One region of the Ruegeria sp. BC2 genome, then DNA from elsewhere that is predicted to be linked to it. Evidence: riboswitches for the same ligand, from Rfam matches in the RefSeq annotation. Region 1 holds a riboswitch; each other region holds the start of a gene.

The links. A riboswitch is a leader RNA that binds a small molecule or an ion and turns the genes downstream of it on or off. The one in region 1 is predicted to bind cobalamin.
Region 2: another riboswitch for cobalamin. It lies ahead of ACR0CU_RS08565 (DUF1636 family protein); the one in region 1 lies ahead of ACR0CU_RS15685 (DUF1636 family protein).
Region 3: another riboswitch for cobalamin. It lies ahead of ACR0CU_RS10540 (hypothetical protein); the one in region 1 lies ahead of ACR0CU_RS15685 (DUF1636 family protein).
Region 4: another riboswitch for cobalamin. It lies ahead of ACR0CU_RS08635 (CbtB domain-containing protein); the one in region 1 lies ahead of ACR0CU_RS15685 (DUF1636 family protein).

Annotation. Positions count from the first base shown of each region.
Region 1 covers NZ_JBQFUQ010000004.1:133,031-136,621, forward strand. The annotation lists gene ACR0CU_RS15670 (hypothetical protein) at 1-459, opposite strand, end outside; gene ACR0CU_RS15675 (hypothetical protein) at 515-814, opposite strand; gene ACR0CU_RS15680 (hypothetical protein) at 1,178-1,477, opposite strand; cobalamin riboswitch at 2,122-2,329, shown strand; gene ACR0CU_RS15685 (DUF1636 family protein) at 2,433-2,831, shown strand; gene ACR0CU_RS15690 (ABC transporter ATP-binding protein) at 2,828-3,591, shown strand, end outside.
Region 2 covers NZ_JBQFUQ010000001.1:1,720,170-1,723,760, reverse strand. The annotation lists gene cobN (cobaltochelatase subunit CobN) at 1-507, opposite strand, end outside; gene cobW (cobalamin biosynthesis protein CobW) at 514-1,569, opposite strand; gene ACR0CU_RS08565 (DUF1636 family protein) at 1,572-1,955, opposite strand; cobalamin riboswitch at 2,038-2,242, opposite strand; gene ACR0CU_RS08560 (LysR family transcriptional regulator) at 2,315-3,190, opposite strand; gene ACR0CU_RS08555 (NAD(P)-dependent oxidoreductase) at 3,299-3,591, shown strand, end outside.
Region 3 covers NZ_JBQFUQ010000002.1:51,170-54,760, forward strand. The annotation lists gene ACR0CU_RS10520 (bifunctional 2',3'-cyclic-nucleotide 2'-phosphodiesterase/3'-nucleotidase) at 1-26, shown strand, start outside; RNA gene ffs (signal recognition particle sRNA small type) at 66-164, shown strand; gene ACR0CU_RS10530 (alpha/beta hydrolase family protein) at 246-1,103, opposite strand; gene ACR0CU_RS10535 (TetR/AcrR family transcriptional regulator) at 1,188-1,760, shown strand; cobalamin riboswitch at 1,791-2,006, shown strand; gene ACR0CU_RS10540 (hypothetical protein) at 2,093-2,500, shown strand; gene ACR0CU_RS10545 (protein-tyrosine phosphatase family protein) at 2,504-3,007, opposite strand; gene ACR0CU_RS10550 (DNA polymerase III subunit gamma/tau) at 3,163-3,591, shown strand, end outside.
Region 4 covers NZ_JBQFUQ010000001.1:1,733,960-1,737,550, forward strand. The annotation lists gene ACR0CU_RS08620 (cobyrinic acid a,c-diamide synthase CobB) at 1-200, shown strand, start outside; gene cobA (uroporphyrinogen-III C-methyltransferase) at 197-925, shown strand; gene cobF (precorrin-6A synthase (deacetylating)) at 918-1,661, shown strand; cobalamin riboswitch at 1,705-1,913, shown strand; gene ACR0CU_RS08635 (CbtB domain-containing protein) at 1,950-2,120, shown strand; gene ACR0CU_RS08640 (CbtA family protein) at 2,125-2,823, shown strand; gene ACR0CU_RS08645 (hypothetical protein) at 2,888-3,382, shown strand; gene ACR0CU_RS08650 (DUF1636 family protein) at 3,370-3,591, opposite strand, start outside.

The DNA of each region.
Region 1 (3,591 bases):
GTAGTCCAGGGATCCATCTCGCGGAGCAACGCGGACGTAAAGGAACTGTTCGTTCTTCGCGCCAAGAACGTATTGCTGCGATTCCCCTGGCGCGAGTTGGCCGACGAGCTCGGCGCCGGTGGATCCGGCATCGAATGTGACGCGCTGGCTACCTGTAGACCCGGAAGCGCCGTCCATGGCTCCGCCACCATCATCCATCGCCTCGACAACCGACATCTCGCCAATGCTTCCGTCCTTGTACGCAATGCAGCGCCAAAGTGTTCCGCCGGCGTCACGCAGCATGACGAGCGTGCCGGCTTCCGAGAACTGTGAGCTTTCGATCGTACCGGATTGACCGTCCGGTCCACCGACCTGTCGCAGATGGTCGATACACGCGTCGTCGGCGTCTGACATGGCCAGGGCGGCCGTTCCGCTGATCGCAAGTGCGGGTGTTAAAAGATTCCAAAAACTGCGTTTCATAAGCAGGTCCTCTGTCGGTCTATCGTAAATGTTGTGTTTCCGGTGAGCAGAAACCTCACTTCGCTTCCCGCAACTTTGCCAGAAATTCATCGCATGCCTGTGCGCTGCCGACGATCTCGTCCGTCGTTTCAATTCCTTGCAATGATGCCATCTCGGAGTTCACGCGATTGAGGATCTGATCTGCTTGCTCGGCGGTGATCAGGTTCTCGGCCTGAGCTCCCTTCAATGTGGTGCACACACCGGCGGACAAGCCTGTCGCAACGCCGACACCCATCGCGGCCCCGCCGCCCAAGGTCATCGCTCCAACCACACCGAGGATGAGCCCGATCACAAGCCCCAAGATCACTTTTCCCATGTTTTCCTCCTATTTTGCGGGAAAGAGTTCCGCCTTCATTCCTGGCGCAAACCACGTGCCCATCTGCATATCAAAACCAGTGCCAACAGGTTGAGCACCGGTGCAATCGCCGCGAGCCACGGTTTGGCCGACTCTGAGAAAAGGTCCAACGCAAGGACCCAAGGCAGACCCAGCGGCAAAAGGAATACGCCGGACAATGGGTCTCGTTCCTGTCCAAACCAGCCAAAAGTGCCCGTCACAAACGCAAACAACGCCAACAGGTAAAGGGTCGCGAACGCGATGATGGTTATTCTGCAGACCAAGCCGGACCTCAGCGTATCAAGCCAGTGCTGCGCAGCCGATTTCGGCTACGCATCAAACCGGTCACAACGCGCCTTCGTCGCCGAGGAACTCGATACCAGCTGTCGCGCCATCACTGTAGGCAATACAATTCCACGGAGCCCGATCCTCTCCAACCCCAACGGTAACTTGTGTTCCAGCCTCGCTGAACGCGGATGAGAGCACGACCACTTGCGAATTGTTTGTTGTTTTGGCCACGTCTCGCAGACACGCCTGTTGAGCGGGTGTCAGTTCGGCAGGTGCGCTTGACGTGCTGGTGTCGTCACAGGCCGCTAGCAGTACGAAACACGTCGCGCCTGAAATCATCATGACTTTGTTAATCACTTTCTTCTCCTTTTGGGTTTGTTGATACTTGTGGAATAGGTGGTCCTTTTTGCGTGCTCACGTCTATGCGGTCCCCGGTTTTGCCGCCAAAGACATGGCTGGCAGACAGATATTCTGCCGATCCCCGGGACCGAAAACAAAGCGTGCTGACGCAATGACGTCATGGGCAAAAACCGGTGCGAAGTTTCGAGGAAGGGTTCGTACGTTAAGACCGGGCACCGCGTCCTCCCAACGCTGATCTTTTTGAAATGCCTTCCGACCGCCAGCACTCACTCCAGCAGTCGGAAGGGCCCGACGAAACGGGCGACAGCGACAACAACGGAGGTAAAGCTAAAGTTGTGTCGAATTCGTATGTTTGAATCAATCACAGGATAAATCAATGATTTTTCCGCGCGTAAATTTTGTACGCTTGCCAACGATAGGCTTCTGCATTCAAAGAGAAAAGGCGAGGCCGCTCACGGAGGCTTGGCAGTCAGCCCGCTTGCACCGCCGTGTTTCGGGACCTTCCGGGCCATCTTAAGCCAGTTGGTCAGAACGACGTAATTCACCGCCCGGTCTGTCGCTCAGGTGGTGCCGAAGGGTCGCCGGGACACCTCCATTGTGCAGCCGCCCAGAACGTCGTTGACAGTGCAATCGGTTTCATGGATGAGATTGGCGCTGATGGTTCCCGATCGTTTCGGCGGTCGGGTAAAAGGGAATACGGTGCGGCGCCGTTCTGACGCCAACTCCGTGACTGCCCCCGCAACTGTAGGCGGTGTGCGACCCCCGGATGCCACTGGGCCGATAGGTCTGGGAAGGCGGGGCAAGCCATACACCGCGAGTCAGGAGACCTGCCATCATCAAACGCAACTCAACCCGGGCGGGGTGTCCCGGAAGGAGGCCAAGATGGCATTTTCGGCTTACGCCGCTGACATGACTGGTTCCCTTTCCGCCCCGCGATTTCGCGGAGGGCGAAATGAACCGACAATCAACACATCACATCACGGTTTGCCTATCTTGCCGACCCAAGAGCGCAGCCGTACGCCCCGGGCCTGACCTGATCGGACGATTGCGCGCCGCGCTGGCCGAAGACGACGGTTTGGCAGGTTTTGACGTTTCCGGTGCGGCCTGCATGGCCGGGTGCACCCGACCCTGTACCGTCGCCTATCACGCGCCGGGCAAGGCATCTTACCTGTTTGGCGGCCTGACGTCTGAAGAGACCGGGGCATTGGTGGAATTCGCCCGGCTGTACCAGCAGTTGCGCGATGGATGGTGCAGCTCGGTCGACCGCCCGGCCGGGCTTCGCCACGCGACGCTGGCCCGCATTCCAGCCGCGATGGCTGCGTCTTCGGAAAATGCGGATTGCGCCTCATGAGCGCGCCTTTGCTGTCGGTGGATACCGTCACCTGGGCGCCGCGAAAACGAGCGCCGTTGGTGCTGCACGAGACCAGTTTTGCGCTGATGCGCGGGCAGGTCATGGGGGTTGTGGGGCCCAACGGTGCCGGCAAGACAACCCTTCTGCGGATGATCTACGGCTATCACCGTCCGTCCTCGGGCGACATTCTGGTGGACGGCGGGTCCGTCAAAAGAATGGCCCCCAGGGCGCTGGCGCGTCAGGTTGCCGCCGTGCTGCAGGAGCAGCCCTCGGATTTCGCGCTGACCGTGCGCGACATCGTGGCGTTGGGGCGGGTGCCGCACCGGTTGGGCCTGTCCACGCCCGGCAGTCGTGACCACCAGATCATCGAATCCGCGCTGCACCGAATGGATCTGCAAGGGTTTGCCGACCGTGGGCTGGCCACTCTGTCCGGCGGCGAGCGTCAGCGTGTGATGGTCGCGCGCGCCCTTGCCCAGGAACCCCGGATTCTTGTGCTGGACGAGCCTACCAACCACCTGGACATCCGCAACCAGCTAGAGGTGTTGCGGCTGATCCGGGACCTCGACCTGACGATCGTCACCTCGCTGCACGATCTGAACCTGGCCGCCGATGTCTGCGACCGTGTTCTGATTCTGAAGAACGGTCGACCCTGCGGCTTTGGCCCAACCCAGACAGTGCTGAGTGACAGGCTGGTCTCTGACACGTTCGATGTCACCGCCCGGCAAGAGCAACTCAGCCTCAGTCACAAACCTCACCTGAC
Region 2 (3,591 bases), on a different contig from region 1:
CCCGGCATAGAGTCCCGCCGCCAGCGCCATCTGCGCCAGCGCCGCCTGCGCGGCCACCTCGCCGCCGGTGTCGCACAGATGCGCCAGCCGCCGCAGGGTCGAGACCGGCAGGGTGGAATAGTCGTCCAGCCGCGTATCCTCGCGCCCGTCGGCGGGCAGCACCGCCAGCGCGATGCCCTTGGCCTGCGCCAGCGCCAGCACCTGCTGCAACCCGTAGGACCAATAGGGCACTCCGCCGATCAGCCGGATCAGGATGCCCTTGGCGCCCTCCAGCGTCTGCTCAACATAGGTATCGACCGACAATGGGTGCTTCAGCGCCGTCAGGTTGGCCAGCCGCAACGAGGGCATCCGCCCCTCGGGCCCGCCGCCGCGATGCCAGCCGGCCGCGAAAGCCCCCAGGTCGCTGTCCGAAAAGGACAGCACCACCAGATCCGCCGGGCTCTGGCCCAGATCGGTCGGGGTCTCGGTTTCTTCGAGCCCGTGGCTTTCGCGGAAGACGACGTGCATCGGTGCTTACTCGGCGGCCTCGGTGACGCCCGTCAGGATGCCGCGGATAGCGTCGGCGTCGATGTCGTCATGCTCGGCGATGACCACAAGGCGCGAGCGGCGCTCTTCCTCGGGTTTCCACGGGCGGTCATACTGGTGCCGCACCCGCGCGCCGACCGCCTGGACCAGCAGGCGCATCGGCTTGCCCTGAACGGCGGCATAGCCCTTGACCCGCAGGATGTTCAGCTCGTTCGCCAGACGCTCGATATTGGCGACCAGCTGCGCCGGGTCGGTCTGTTCTGGCAGCTCGACCACAATGCTTTCGAAATCGTCATGTTCGTGGTCGTCATGGCCATCGTGATGCGAGGGGCGGGCGTCCATGTCGTCTTCGGCTGCGGCCTCCAGCCCCAGCACCACGCGCACGTCCACCGCACCCTCGGCCACTTCGACCACGGGCAGGGGGCGGGGCGCCTCGGCGGCGATGATCTCGCGCGCCTTGGCCACGCCTTCGGGGCCGGCCAGGTCAGGCTTGGTCAGCAGGATGATGTCGGCGCACGAGATCTGATCCTCGAACACCTCGGACAGGGGCGTTTCGTGGTCGATCGAGTCATCGGCCATGCGCTGGGCATCCACCGCCACGACATTCGGGGCGAAGCGGCCTGCGGCCACGGCCTCGGCATCGGCCAGAGCGATCACGCCGTCCACGGTGATCTTGGAGCGGATGTCGGGCCAGTCGAACGCCTTGAGCAGCGGTTTCGGCAGGGCCAGACCGCTGGTTTCGATCAGGATGTGATCGGGGCGCGGGTCGAGCGCCATCAGCGCCTCGATCGTGGGGATGAAGTCATCGGCCACGGTGCAGCAGATGCAGCCATTGGCCAATTCCATGATGTTTTCCGCCGGGCAGTCGGGGATCGCGCAGCTTTTCAGGATTTCGCCATCGACGCCCACGTCGCCGAATTCGTTGACCACCACGGCCAGCCGCTTGCCCTGCGGGTTTTGCATCAGATGGCGGATCAGCGTGGTCTTGCCCGAGCCGAGAAAGCCGGTGATGACGGTGACGGGAAGTTTTTCGAGGGTGCTCATGCTCAGGCTCCAATCGGGGGAATGCGGGCGGCGCAGTTCTTGCGGAAATGTTCAGGGCGGTCGCGCCATTTCACAAGGCCATCATCGGCGGCCAGATATTTGGTGGCGCCTTCGACGATGATCTCGACATGGTCGGATTCGTTCAGGTTCTCATAGACGAAGGTCCAGCGCGACGGCCCGCCGCGCAGAACGATCGAGCAGCCCTGATCGCAGTTCGACAGGCATTCGACCGGCTTCAGGGTGATGCCCGCGGGCAGGTCGGCGGCTGCCAGTGCCTTGTGCAGCAGCGTGCCGGGGCGCTGGGCGTCATCCTCGATGGGCAGCCCGCGTCGGCAAGTGGTGCAGACCAGCAGCTCGACTGGTGTGGTCTCGGTCACGTCTCTCATCCCCCCTCACTCGGTTGTCGGGGGACGGGGTATGCGCGGGCCACGTTGCGGACATGGGCCCGACACCGGAACACCCCGTCCGGTTTGTCTTCGGGCGTTGGCAGGTCTCCCGGCTTGCGGATGTCAGAGCGGCGCTCTGTCGGATGTCCCGCCTTCCCGGCCAGCGGCCAGTGGCATTTGGGCACCCTCTCCGGTCACGGTCGCGGGGGCGGCTGCGTTTGACGGAAAACCGCTGACGCATTCCCTTTTCATCTGCTTGCACAGACACCAACGCAAGCGACATGCGGCACGGGCAGGGGGGTTGTCAAGCGCGCGGGGCCAAGTGCCTCGCGTCGGATCGAAAAAGCGACTTGCCGGGATCAATCCGCGGCATCGCCGTCCAGCCGGTCGCGCAGCCAGGCCAGGAACAACTGGGCAGGGATGGACGGAGGCGCCGCGCTGACGCTGCGGATCAGATAATGCGACTGGGCAAAGGGAATCGCCGGCCCCGCAACCCGGATCGGCGCGCCCTGGGCGATGGCGTTGCGCGCGAACCGCTCCAGAACGGTGGCATAGCCAGCGCCGGCCATCACCAGTTGCAGCGCCGTGACGGTCGTATCCGCCGAATTACGCGCGGGGCGGTCGGGCAGGTCGGTGCCCGTGGCCTCGAAGTACCGCGCCCAGTTGTCCTCATACCCCAGAATGTGAATCAACGGGCCGTTTTGCAGGTCTGGCGCCGGGTCCTGCGCCCGGCAGACGGGCACCAGCCGTTCCGAGCACAGCTGTTCGGCCGCAACTCCGGGCCAGTCGCCATAGCCCAGCCGGATTTCCACGTCCACATCCGCAGGCGCGGCCGAGTCGTTCCAGATATGTGACACCAGCCGCACCGGGATCTCGGGGTGCTGGGCGCTGAACGCGGGCAGCTCGGCCGCGATCCAGTAGGTCATCGTCGATATCGCCGCCCGGATGGTCAGCGCCTGCCGCGAGGCGGGGCCGAACAAGCTGTTGGTGGACAGCGCAATATCCGACAGCGCCCGGCGCACGGTCAGCGCATAGGACTGGCCCAGCTCGGTCAGCGACAGGTGTCGGGCGTTGCGGGCAAAAAGCGGCTGCCCAAGGTCCGCCTCGAGCGAGCGGATATGCAGCGACACCGCCGTCTGGGTCAGGCCCAGTTCCTGCGCGGCGGTGGTGAAATTCAGATGGCGGGCGGCGGCTTCGAAGCTGCGCAGCCAGGCCGGATTGGGCAGGCGGTCCATTCAGCACCAAAATATTTTGCATTTAGATTGACTTATTATTCGTTTCTTTTGTCGATGGGCAACGGAAATACTCGTGCCAACGAAATTGCGCCTGCGGGAGGGCAGAACATGAAGGTCGGTTTCATCGGTTTGGGCAATGTGGGGGGCAAGCTGTCGGGGTCGCTGCTGCGCGACGGTATCGACCTGACGGTACACGACCTGAACCCCGATCTTGTGGCGGAGTTCGCCGCCAAGGGAGCAAAAGCCGGTGAAAGCCCGGCCCAGATGATGCGCGATTGCGATGCGGTCATCACCTGCCTGCCGTCGCCCGCTGCCTCGGACGCAGTGATGCAGCAGATGCTGCCCGAGGTTACCCACGGTAAGATCTGGATGGAGATGTCCACCACCGACGAGGCCGAGGT
Region 3 (3,591 bases), on a different contig from region 1:
TTCTTCGGGTACGCCTGTCTTTGTGACGGGTTGCCAAGCGGCTGCGTGATGCCTATATCGGCGGTCGAGAGGTTGGCGCGGGCAAGCGCCTCGCCAACCTGGTCAGGTCCGGAAGGAAGCAGCCACAACGAGCCCCGCTTGGGTCGATGTCCAACCTCTCACTTGACGCCGCTCCGCGTATTCGGCCGGGTCAATCAAACCTCTGCATTTCGTCGTTGTTCCTGAAAACCGCGCTTGCGGGCGGGTCAGGCGATCAATCGCGGCCAAACGGCACTGCTGCGCCGGGCGAAGGCGCCGATATGACCGATTTCGGACAGTCCGAAATCCTTGGGCTCCAACAAGTGCCGACGGGCGGTCGGACCATAGAGCTCAGCCAGCCGCCAGACGGCGGGCGGTGGCACTGTCTGGTCATCCTCGAACGCAATGATATCCGCCGTGGCGTTCGCCCGGCTCCAATCCGCCTGGGGAAGCGTGTCACCAAGTTCGGGCAGATAGCTGGTGGGCGATGTACACCACTTGCGCCATTGCCAATAGACGCCCGCCGGCAAGTCGGCTCCGAATCCCAGAAGTTTCCCCGGCAGGTACCCCAGAAGACGCACCAGAGGTGGCACATGGCCATACCAGAACAAAGTCGCCAAGCCCTTGTAGGGCCACGGGTGATCGGCCACCGTCACCAAACCTGCGCACACACAGATCATCCGGTCGATCTGTTCGATTTCCGGTTGCAGCGGACCCAGCATTCCACCGACCGAATGCCCGATCACCCACAGTTTTGCCTGCGGGTAGCGACGGCGCATCTCGGCACGCGCTGCGGGCATGTCGATCAGCGCCCAGTCCGCCATCGTGGCCTTCGAGTCCTTCAGCCGCCCGATCAGCGAATGCTCGAAATCCCGGTAATCATATGTCAGGCAAGCCATACCGCGCTCGGCGGCCAGCCAGCGAGCAAAGTGCTGATAGTAGTCACGTGGCACTCCTGTTGCGCCGTTGAGCACAACAACGGTTTGCGGCTCGACCGCCGGAGTGTAAAGCCGCGCCGCCAGCTGGGTCTGGCCCGACGGAAACTGAAAGTCTTCCACGTCAACCGCGTGCTGCGAATCCAACATCTTTGCCTCCAAACACTCTGGACCGATCGGTCTAATACTTTGTGTCTGGACCAATTGGTCTAGGCCTGTCAATATTTGGCCTGCATGACCCAACGTCCACCAAACACCAAAGATCGCCTGATTGTGACTGCCGCCCAACTGTTCCAGCGCTCGGGCTATAACGGTGTCGGTCTGGCGGAATTGCTGGCCGAAGCGCAGGCCCCCAAGGGTTCGCTTTATCACCATTTTCCAAAGGGCAAGCCGGATTTGGCCCTGGCGGCGGCCAGTTGGGCTTCGGACGGGATGTTGAGCATGATTGCTGCGGCATTCAACGACGCCGCGGATTTTCGCGACGGGGTCATCACCCTGTGCCACAAGATCGCGAAGCTGTTCGACACCTCGGCCCAATGGGAGACCTGCCCCATCGCCGCCACCCTTTTCGAAAGTCCCGACAACCGCGCGTTTCGGGAACATGCCGACCGTCTGTATGAAAGCTGGATCGTCGAAGTTCGAAATCACGCCGCGCGGTTCGGAGTTTCCGACCCTGAAAATGCTGCGGACACCCTGTTCATCGTAATGCAGGGCGGCTGGCAATTGGCCCGTGCCCGCAGGGATTCGAATGTGCTGCGCAGACTGCCTGATCTGTTCCCTTGGGACTCACTCCGGCAACCGGGCTGAAACCGTCTTGACTCGATCCCGGATACACCGCTAGCGATGAGGGGATGGTTCCCGTGCCGTTTCGGTCCGGGATGAAAAGGGAACACGGTGCGGTCCAACCCGGAACTCCGGAGCGGACCAAGGCCGCGACTGCCCCCGCAACTGTAGGCGGAGAGCGATGCCGAAATACCACTGACCGCAAGGTTGGGAAGGTCGGCAAAGCAAAGACCCGCAAGTCAGGAGACCTGCCATCAAACGTGAAACCGAAACTCGGACGGGGTGTCCGGGCAGGGTCTGGCCTTGAAACCGGCGTCTGTCCAAATCCACCCCGCCCAGCGCGCGGAGGGCGCAACATGATTTGGAAGACCGACACCCATGAATTCGCGGCAACCATCTGCCAGCGCACCGGAAAGACCTGCCCGGCACTGGCGCGCATGGCACGGGCCATCGCGCAGGCAATGGCGACGGCGCAGGCCGCGACATCCCCCGACTTCCAAGTGGAAGGCAGCGGCGAACTGGCCCACTGCGAACATGGCTGCACGGCGCGGTTCGATGCACGTTCCGAACGGATCCGCGTGTATTGCGGAGCGGCCGCCGACACCCCGTCCGACTGTCTTGAAACCTATGCCGACATGCTGTTTGACGACCAGAGCGACGCCCTGCCCGCGCAGGTCATCAGTGATCGACCCTGTGCGATGCTGCAGGCTACGGCGATCATGCCCGTGGTCAGGGCCGAGCGCGAGTTCCGCGCAACCGCCTGAAGGTCAGGTCGCCAGAGCCTCGCGCGCCGGGGCGGCGGCCCAATCCATCTGAGCATCGGTTTCGACCGCGCAGGGGCGTACGGCCCGCAGGCGTTTCAGAGCCTGTTCCGGCTGCTCGCCGCATTCGATCATCAAGCGCAGAACAACCATGCCCGACCGTCCGCAACCGCCCCGGCAGTGGACCAGTACCCGCCCGCCGCCCGACAGCGCATGGCGGGCGGCGGCGCTGACTGCGGGCCAGCGGCCGGATATCTCGGTCGACGGCGCCGAGAAGTCTGCGACCGGCAGATGTGCCCACCGACAGGCGCGCCGATGGATGTCACAACCCAATTCGCCCGCACCCACGGCAACCAGTTCGGCAAGGGTTGTCATCGAAATCACCAGCCCCGGCGCCCAAGCTGAAATCAGGTCTAGGTCTCCCTCATAGTCGCCGCCACCGCCGGGAACCGAGGTCAGGGCCAGCGTACCGCCGCCCACCTGCAATGCATGAACCACAAGATTTGTCATCAGACGTTCCCCCCGAAACTGGCTGATTGAACTTGATCCGCGCAGTATGCCTCACACCGCGCGCTCGCCAAAGCGAAAAACCTGCACCGGCGCTGTGGACGTGGGGCACCGGGAACTCTACCCTGCATTGTCAGTACGAATCCGTCAGAGCAGACATGACCACACAGTCCAGCCCCGCCTATCAGGTTCTCGCCCGAAAATACCGCCCGGAAACCTTTGCCGACCTGGTCGGTCAGGATGCTATGGTGCGCACGCTGAAAAACGCGTTCGAGGCGGACCGGATCGCGCAGGCCTTCATCATGACCGGCATCCGCGGCACCGGCAAGACGACCACGGCCCGGATCATCGCCAAGGGCATGAACTGCATCGGCCCCGACGGCAATGGCGGCCCAACGACCGAACCCTGCGGCCAGTGCGAGCATTGCGTGGCCATCATGGAAGGCCGCCATGTGGACGTGCTGGAAATGGACGCCGCCAGCCGCACCGGCGTGAACGACATCCGCGAGATCATCGACAGCGTGCGCTATCGCGCGGCCAGCGCGCGGTACAAGATCTACATCATCGACGAAGTCCACATGCTGTCG
Region 4 (3,591 bases), on a different contig from region 1:
TGCTGGCCGACATGCCCGGGTTCTCGGCCGGGACCGCGCTGCGGGGGCACGAGTTCCACTATTCCTCGATCGTCGAGCAGCCCGACGTGCCCTTGGCACGGGTTTTTGACGCCGAAGGCGCCGAAGGTCCGCAGACCGGATCGCGCCGCGGGCATGTCACCGGTACGTTCTTCCATCTGATCGCAGAGGCCAGCGCATGAGCGGTTTCGTTTCCTTCATCGGGTCCGGTCCCGGCGACCCGGAATTGTTGACCCTCAAGGCCGTGGACCGGCTGCAAAAGGCCGACGCGGTACTGTTCGACGATCTCAGCAGCGGGCCGATCCTGAGCCATGCGCGCAAGGAGGCCGACCTTGTGGGCGTGGGCAAGCGCGCCGGGCGGCCCTCGCCCAAGCAGGACCATGTCAGCCGCCTGCTGGTCGAGTACGCCCAGACCGGCCAGCGGATCGTGCGGCTGAAATCGGGCGATGGCGGCCTGTTCGGACGGCTAGAGGAGGAGCTGGTGGCCCTGCGCGCTGCCAGGATCGCGTACGAGATCATTCCGGGTATCCCCTCGGCCATTGCGGCGGCTGCGGCTGCGGGCATCCCGCTGACCCGGCGCCTGACTGCGCGGCGGGTGCAATTCGTCACCGGCCACGATGTCAGCGGCAAGCTGCCCGAGGATCTGAACCTGCCCGCGCTGGCCGACCCGGGTGCGACGACGGTGGTGTTCATGGGCAAGCGCACCTTTCCCCTGCTGGCGCAGGCGCTGCACGCGCATGGGCTGCCGCTGGACACCCCAGCGCTGATGGCCGAGTCGGTCTCGACGCCTGAGCAATCGCTGCACCGGTCCACCGTCGGCGCCCTGGCCGAGCGCCTGGGCTCCGAGGTCGGCACTGCACCTGCGCTGATCCTTTATGGTCCGCTGGCGGAGTTCGACGATGATTGATCTGGTCTTGATCGGGATCGGCACCGGCAACCCGGACCACGTGACCTTTCAGGGCGCGCAGGCGATCCGCGCGGCCGATCTGATCCTGATCCCCCGCAAGGGCGCCAACAAGGCCGATCTGGCCGGCGTGCGCGAGGAAATCATCCGCAAGGTCACTGACACACCGCCCCAAATCGCCTATTTCGACATTCCCGAACGCCGGTCGCAGGATGCTTATCTGCGCGGCGTGGATGAATGGCACGACGCGATCGCCCTGCGCTGGGAGGAGGCAATGGCCCGGCACCCCGAGGCGCGCACCGTCGCCCTGCTGATCTGGGGCGACCCGTCGCTCTACGACAGCTCGCTGCGAATCGCGGCGCGGCTGGACCCGCAGCCGAACACCAAGGTGATTCCCGGCATCACGGCGCTGCAGGCGCTGACGGCGGCCCATGCCATGCCGATCAACGAGATCGGCGCGCCTTATCTGGTGACCACCGGCCGGCGTATCCGCGACGAGGGCTGGCCCAGCGACGCCGATACGGTTGCGGTGATGCTGGATGGCGAATGTTCGTTCCAGACGCTGGACATGGCCGATTTTGACATCTGGTGGGGGGCTTACGTGGGTATGCCCGAGCAGATCCTGATCAAAGGTCCGCTGGCCGATGTGGCCGATGAGATCCTGCGCACCCGCACCGAGGCCCGCGCCTGGCACGGGTGGATCATGGATATCTATGTTCTGAAAAAGCGCGGGAATTGACGCGAAAGGTCGCAAATGGCGATTGCGCCACAGCGGCATTCACGTCTAAATGGACGGGTCTGGTCCTGCCGGAGACATCCGGATGCTAAGAGGGAATTTGGTGCGGCCTGCGCGCAGGTCAAATCCAAAGCCGCCCCCGCGACTGTAAGCGGTGAGCCCTGTTCAACCAGCCACTCCCGATCCGTTCGGGGGGAAGGCGAACAAAGGCGCTGACCCGCAAGCCAGGAGACCTGCCAGGCGCACAATGAAACACCGGCCGTCGGGTGCGGCGGCACAGGAGGACAGAAAATGACGACACAAACGCAAACCGCATCAACGGCACGCGCTGGCATTCTTTCGGCAGTGTTCGCGGCGGCCCTGGGCCTGGGGATCATCACCCTAGCCGGTCACGTTCAGGCATCGGCGCTGCATGACGCCGCCCATGACGTGCGCCACGCAACCGGCTTCCCCTGCCACTAAACCAATGTTCAGTCGCATTCTGACCAGCGCGTTGTTCGCTGGTGCTGCAGCCGGGTTGATCGTCGCCCTGCTGCAGTTGGTATTCGTGCAACCCGTGTTGCTGCATGCTGAACTCTATGAATCCGGAGAGCTGGTGCATTTCGGAGCCGAAGCCGTCTCGGCCCATCCCGAACTGCCGGGCATGTTCTCGGACCTGACCCGCGACGGGTTGAGCGTGGTGTTCACCATGCTGACCTATACCGGCTATGCGCTGGTTCTGGTCGCCCTGATGTCGCTGGCCGAGGCGCAAGGCCACCCGGTTGACGGGCGCACGGGCGTGCTATGGGGGCTTGCCGGTTTCATCGCCTTTCACCTGGCGCCGGGCTTCACCCTGGCCCCCGAGGTTCCGGGTGTTGCCGCAGCCGATGTGTTCGCGCGGCAGATCTGGTGGTGGGCAACCGTCGCGGCTGCTGGTGTGGCCATGTGGCTGATCGCCTTTGGTGGCAACATCGTCAGCTATCTGGTTGCGGCCGTGCTGTTGATGGCCCCGCACCTGATCGGCGCGCCGGAACCCGACGTGTTCACCGGGCCGGTTCCGACCGAGATCGGGGCCCTGTTCGCAGCACGCGCCTTTGGCGTCGGCCTTGTGGCCTGGGTGCTGCTGGGTTCGTTTGCCGGGTATTTCTGGCAAAGCGAGGGCAAGCGCGTCGAAGCCGCGGCCTGATCCCCGAAATCCCACGACCCGCCGGCGCCCAACCGGCGGGTCATTTGCTTTTCAAGGAAACATGATGACACGCTCGCTTGCTCTTTTCGCGATCGGTCTGGTCTTTGGTGGGGGTGCCGGGTTCGTGCTGGCCGCGGCCAACGGCGTCACCTTCGATGGCCACGACCATTCCGACCCCGCCCAACATGGCGGCCATCACGCCGAGGCCATGGCCCATGACCACAGCGCCGCCATCAACCTGCCCGCCGGACCGGACGCGCCGGGGCTGGAGATCGCCGTCTCCCCCGACCCGATGGCGGGTTGGAACCTGCATGTGATGCCAAAAAACTTCCGCTTCTCGCCGGAGAACGCCTCGCTGGACAACAAGCCCGGCGAAGGCCATGCGCATGTCTATGTAAACGGCGTCAAGCTGGCCCGGCTTTATGGCAACTGGATGCACATTTCGGACCTGCCCAAGGGCGACACTACCATCGAGGTCTCGCTGAACGCCAACAGCCACAGCCCGCTGGCCGTGGATGGGGTGCCGGTCAGCGCCTCGGTCACGGTTCAGGTGGACTGAAACGCGGGGATCCGCGCCCGCAGACACAAGCGAAGCCGCCCGCACGGCCGGGCGTCTTCGATCCAGCCATTCGGGCTGTTCAGAATGGTCCGGCAGGTCGCCGCAATGTCATCGGCATCGGCAACCGGATCGATCCCCGAAAACACGTAGGACGCCAGGCTTTCCCCCTGCATCGCCACCACGGTCGGCTCATTGCAACCGCTGAAACA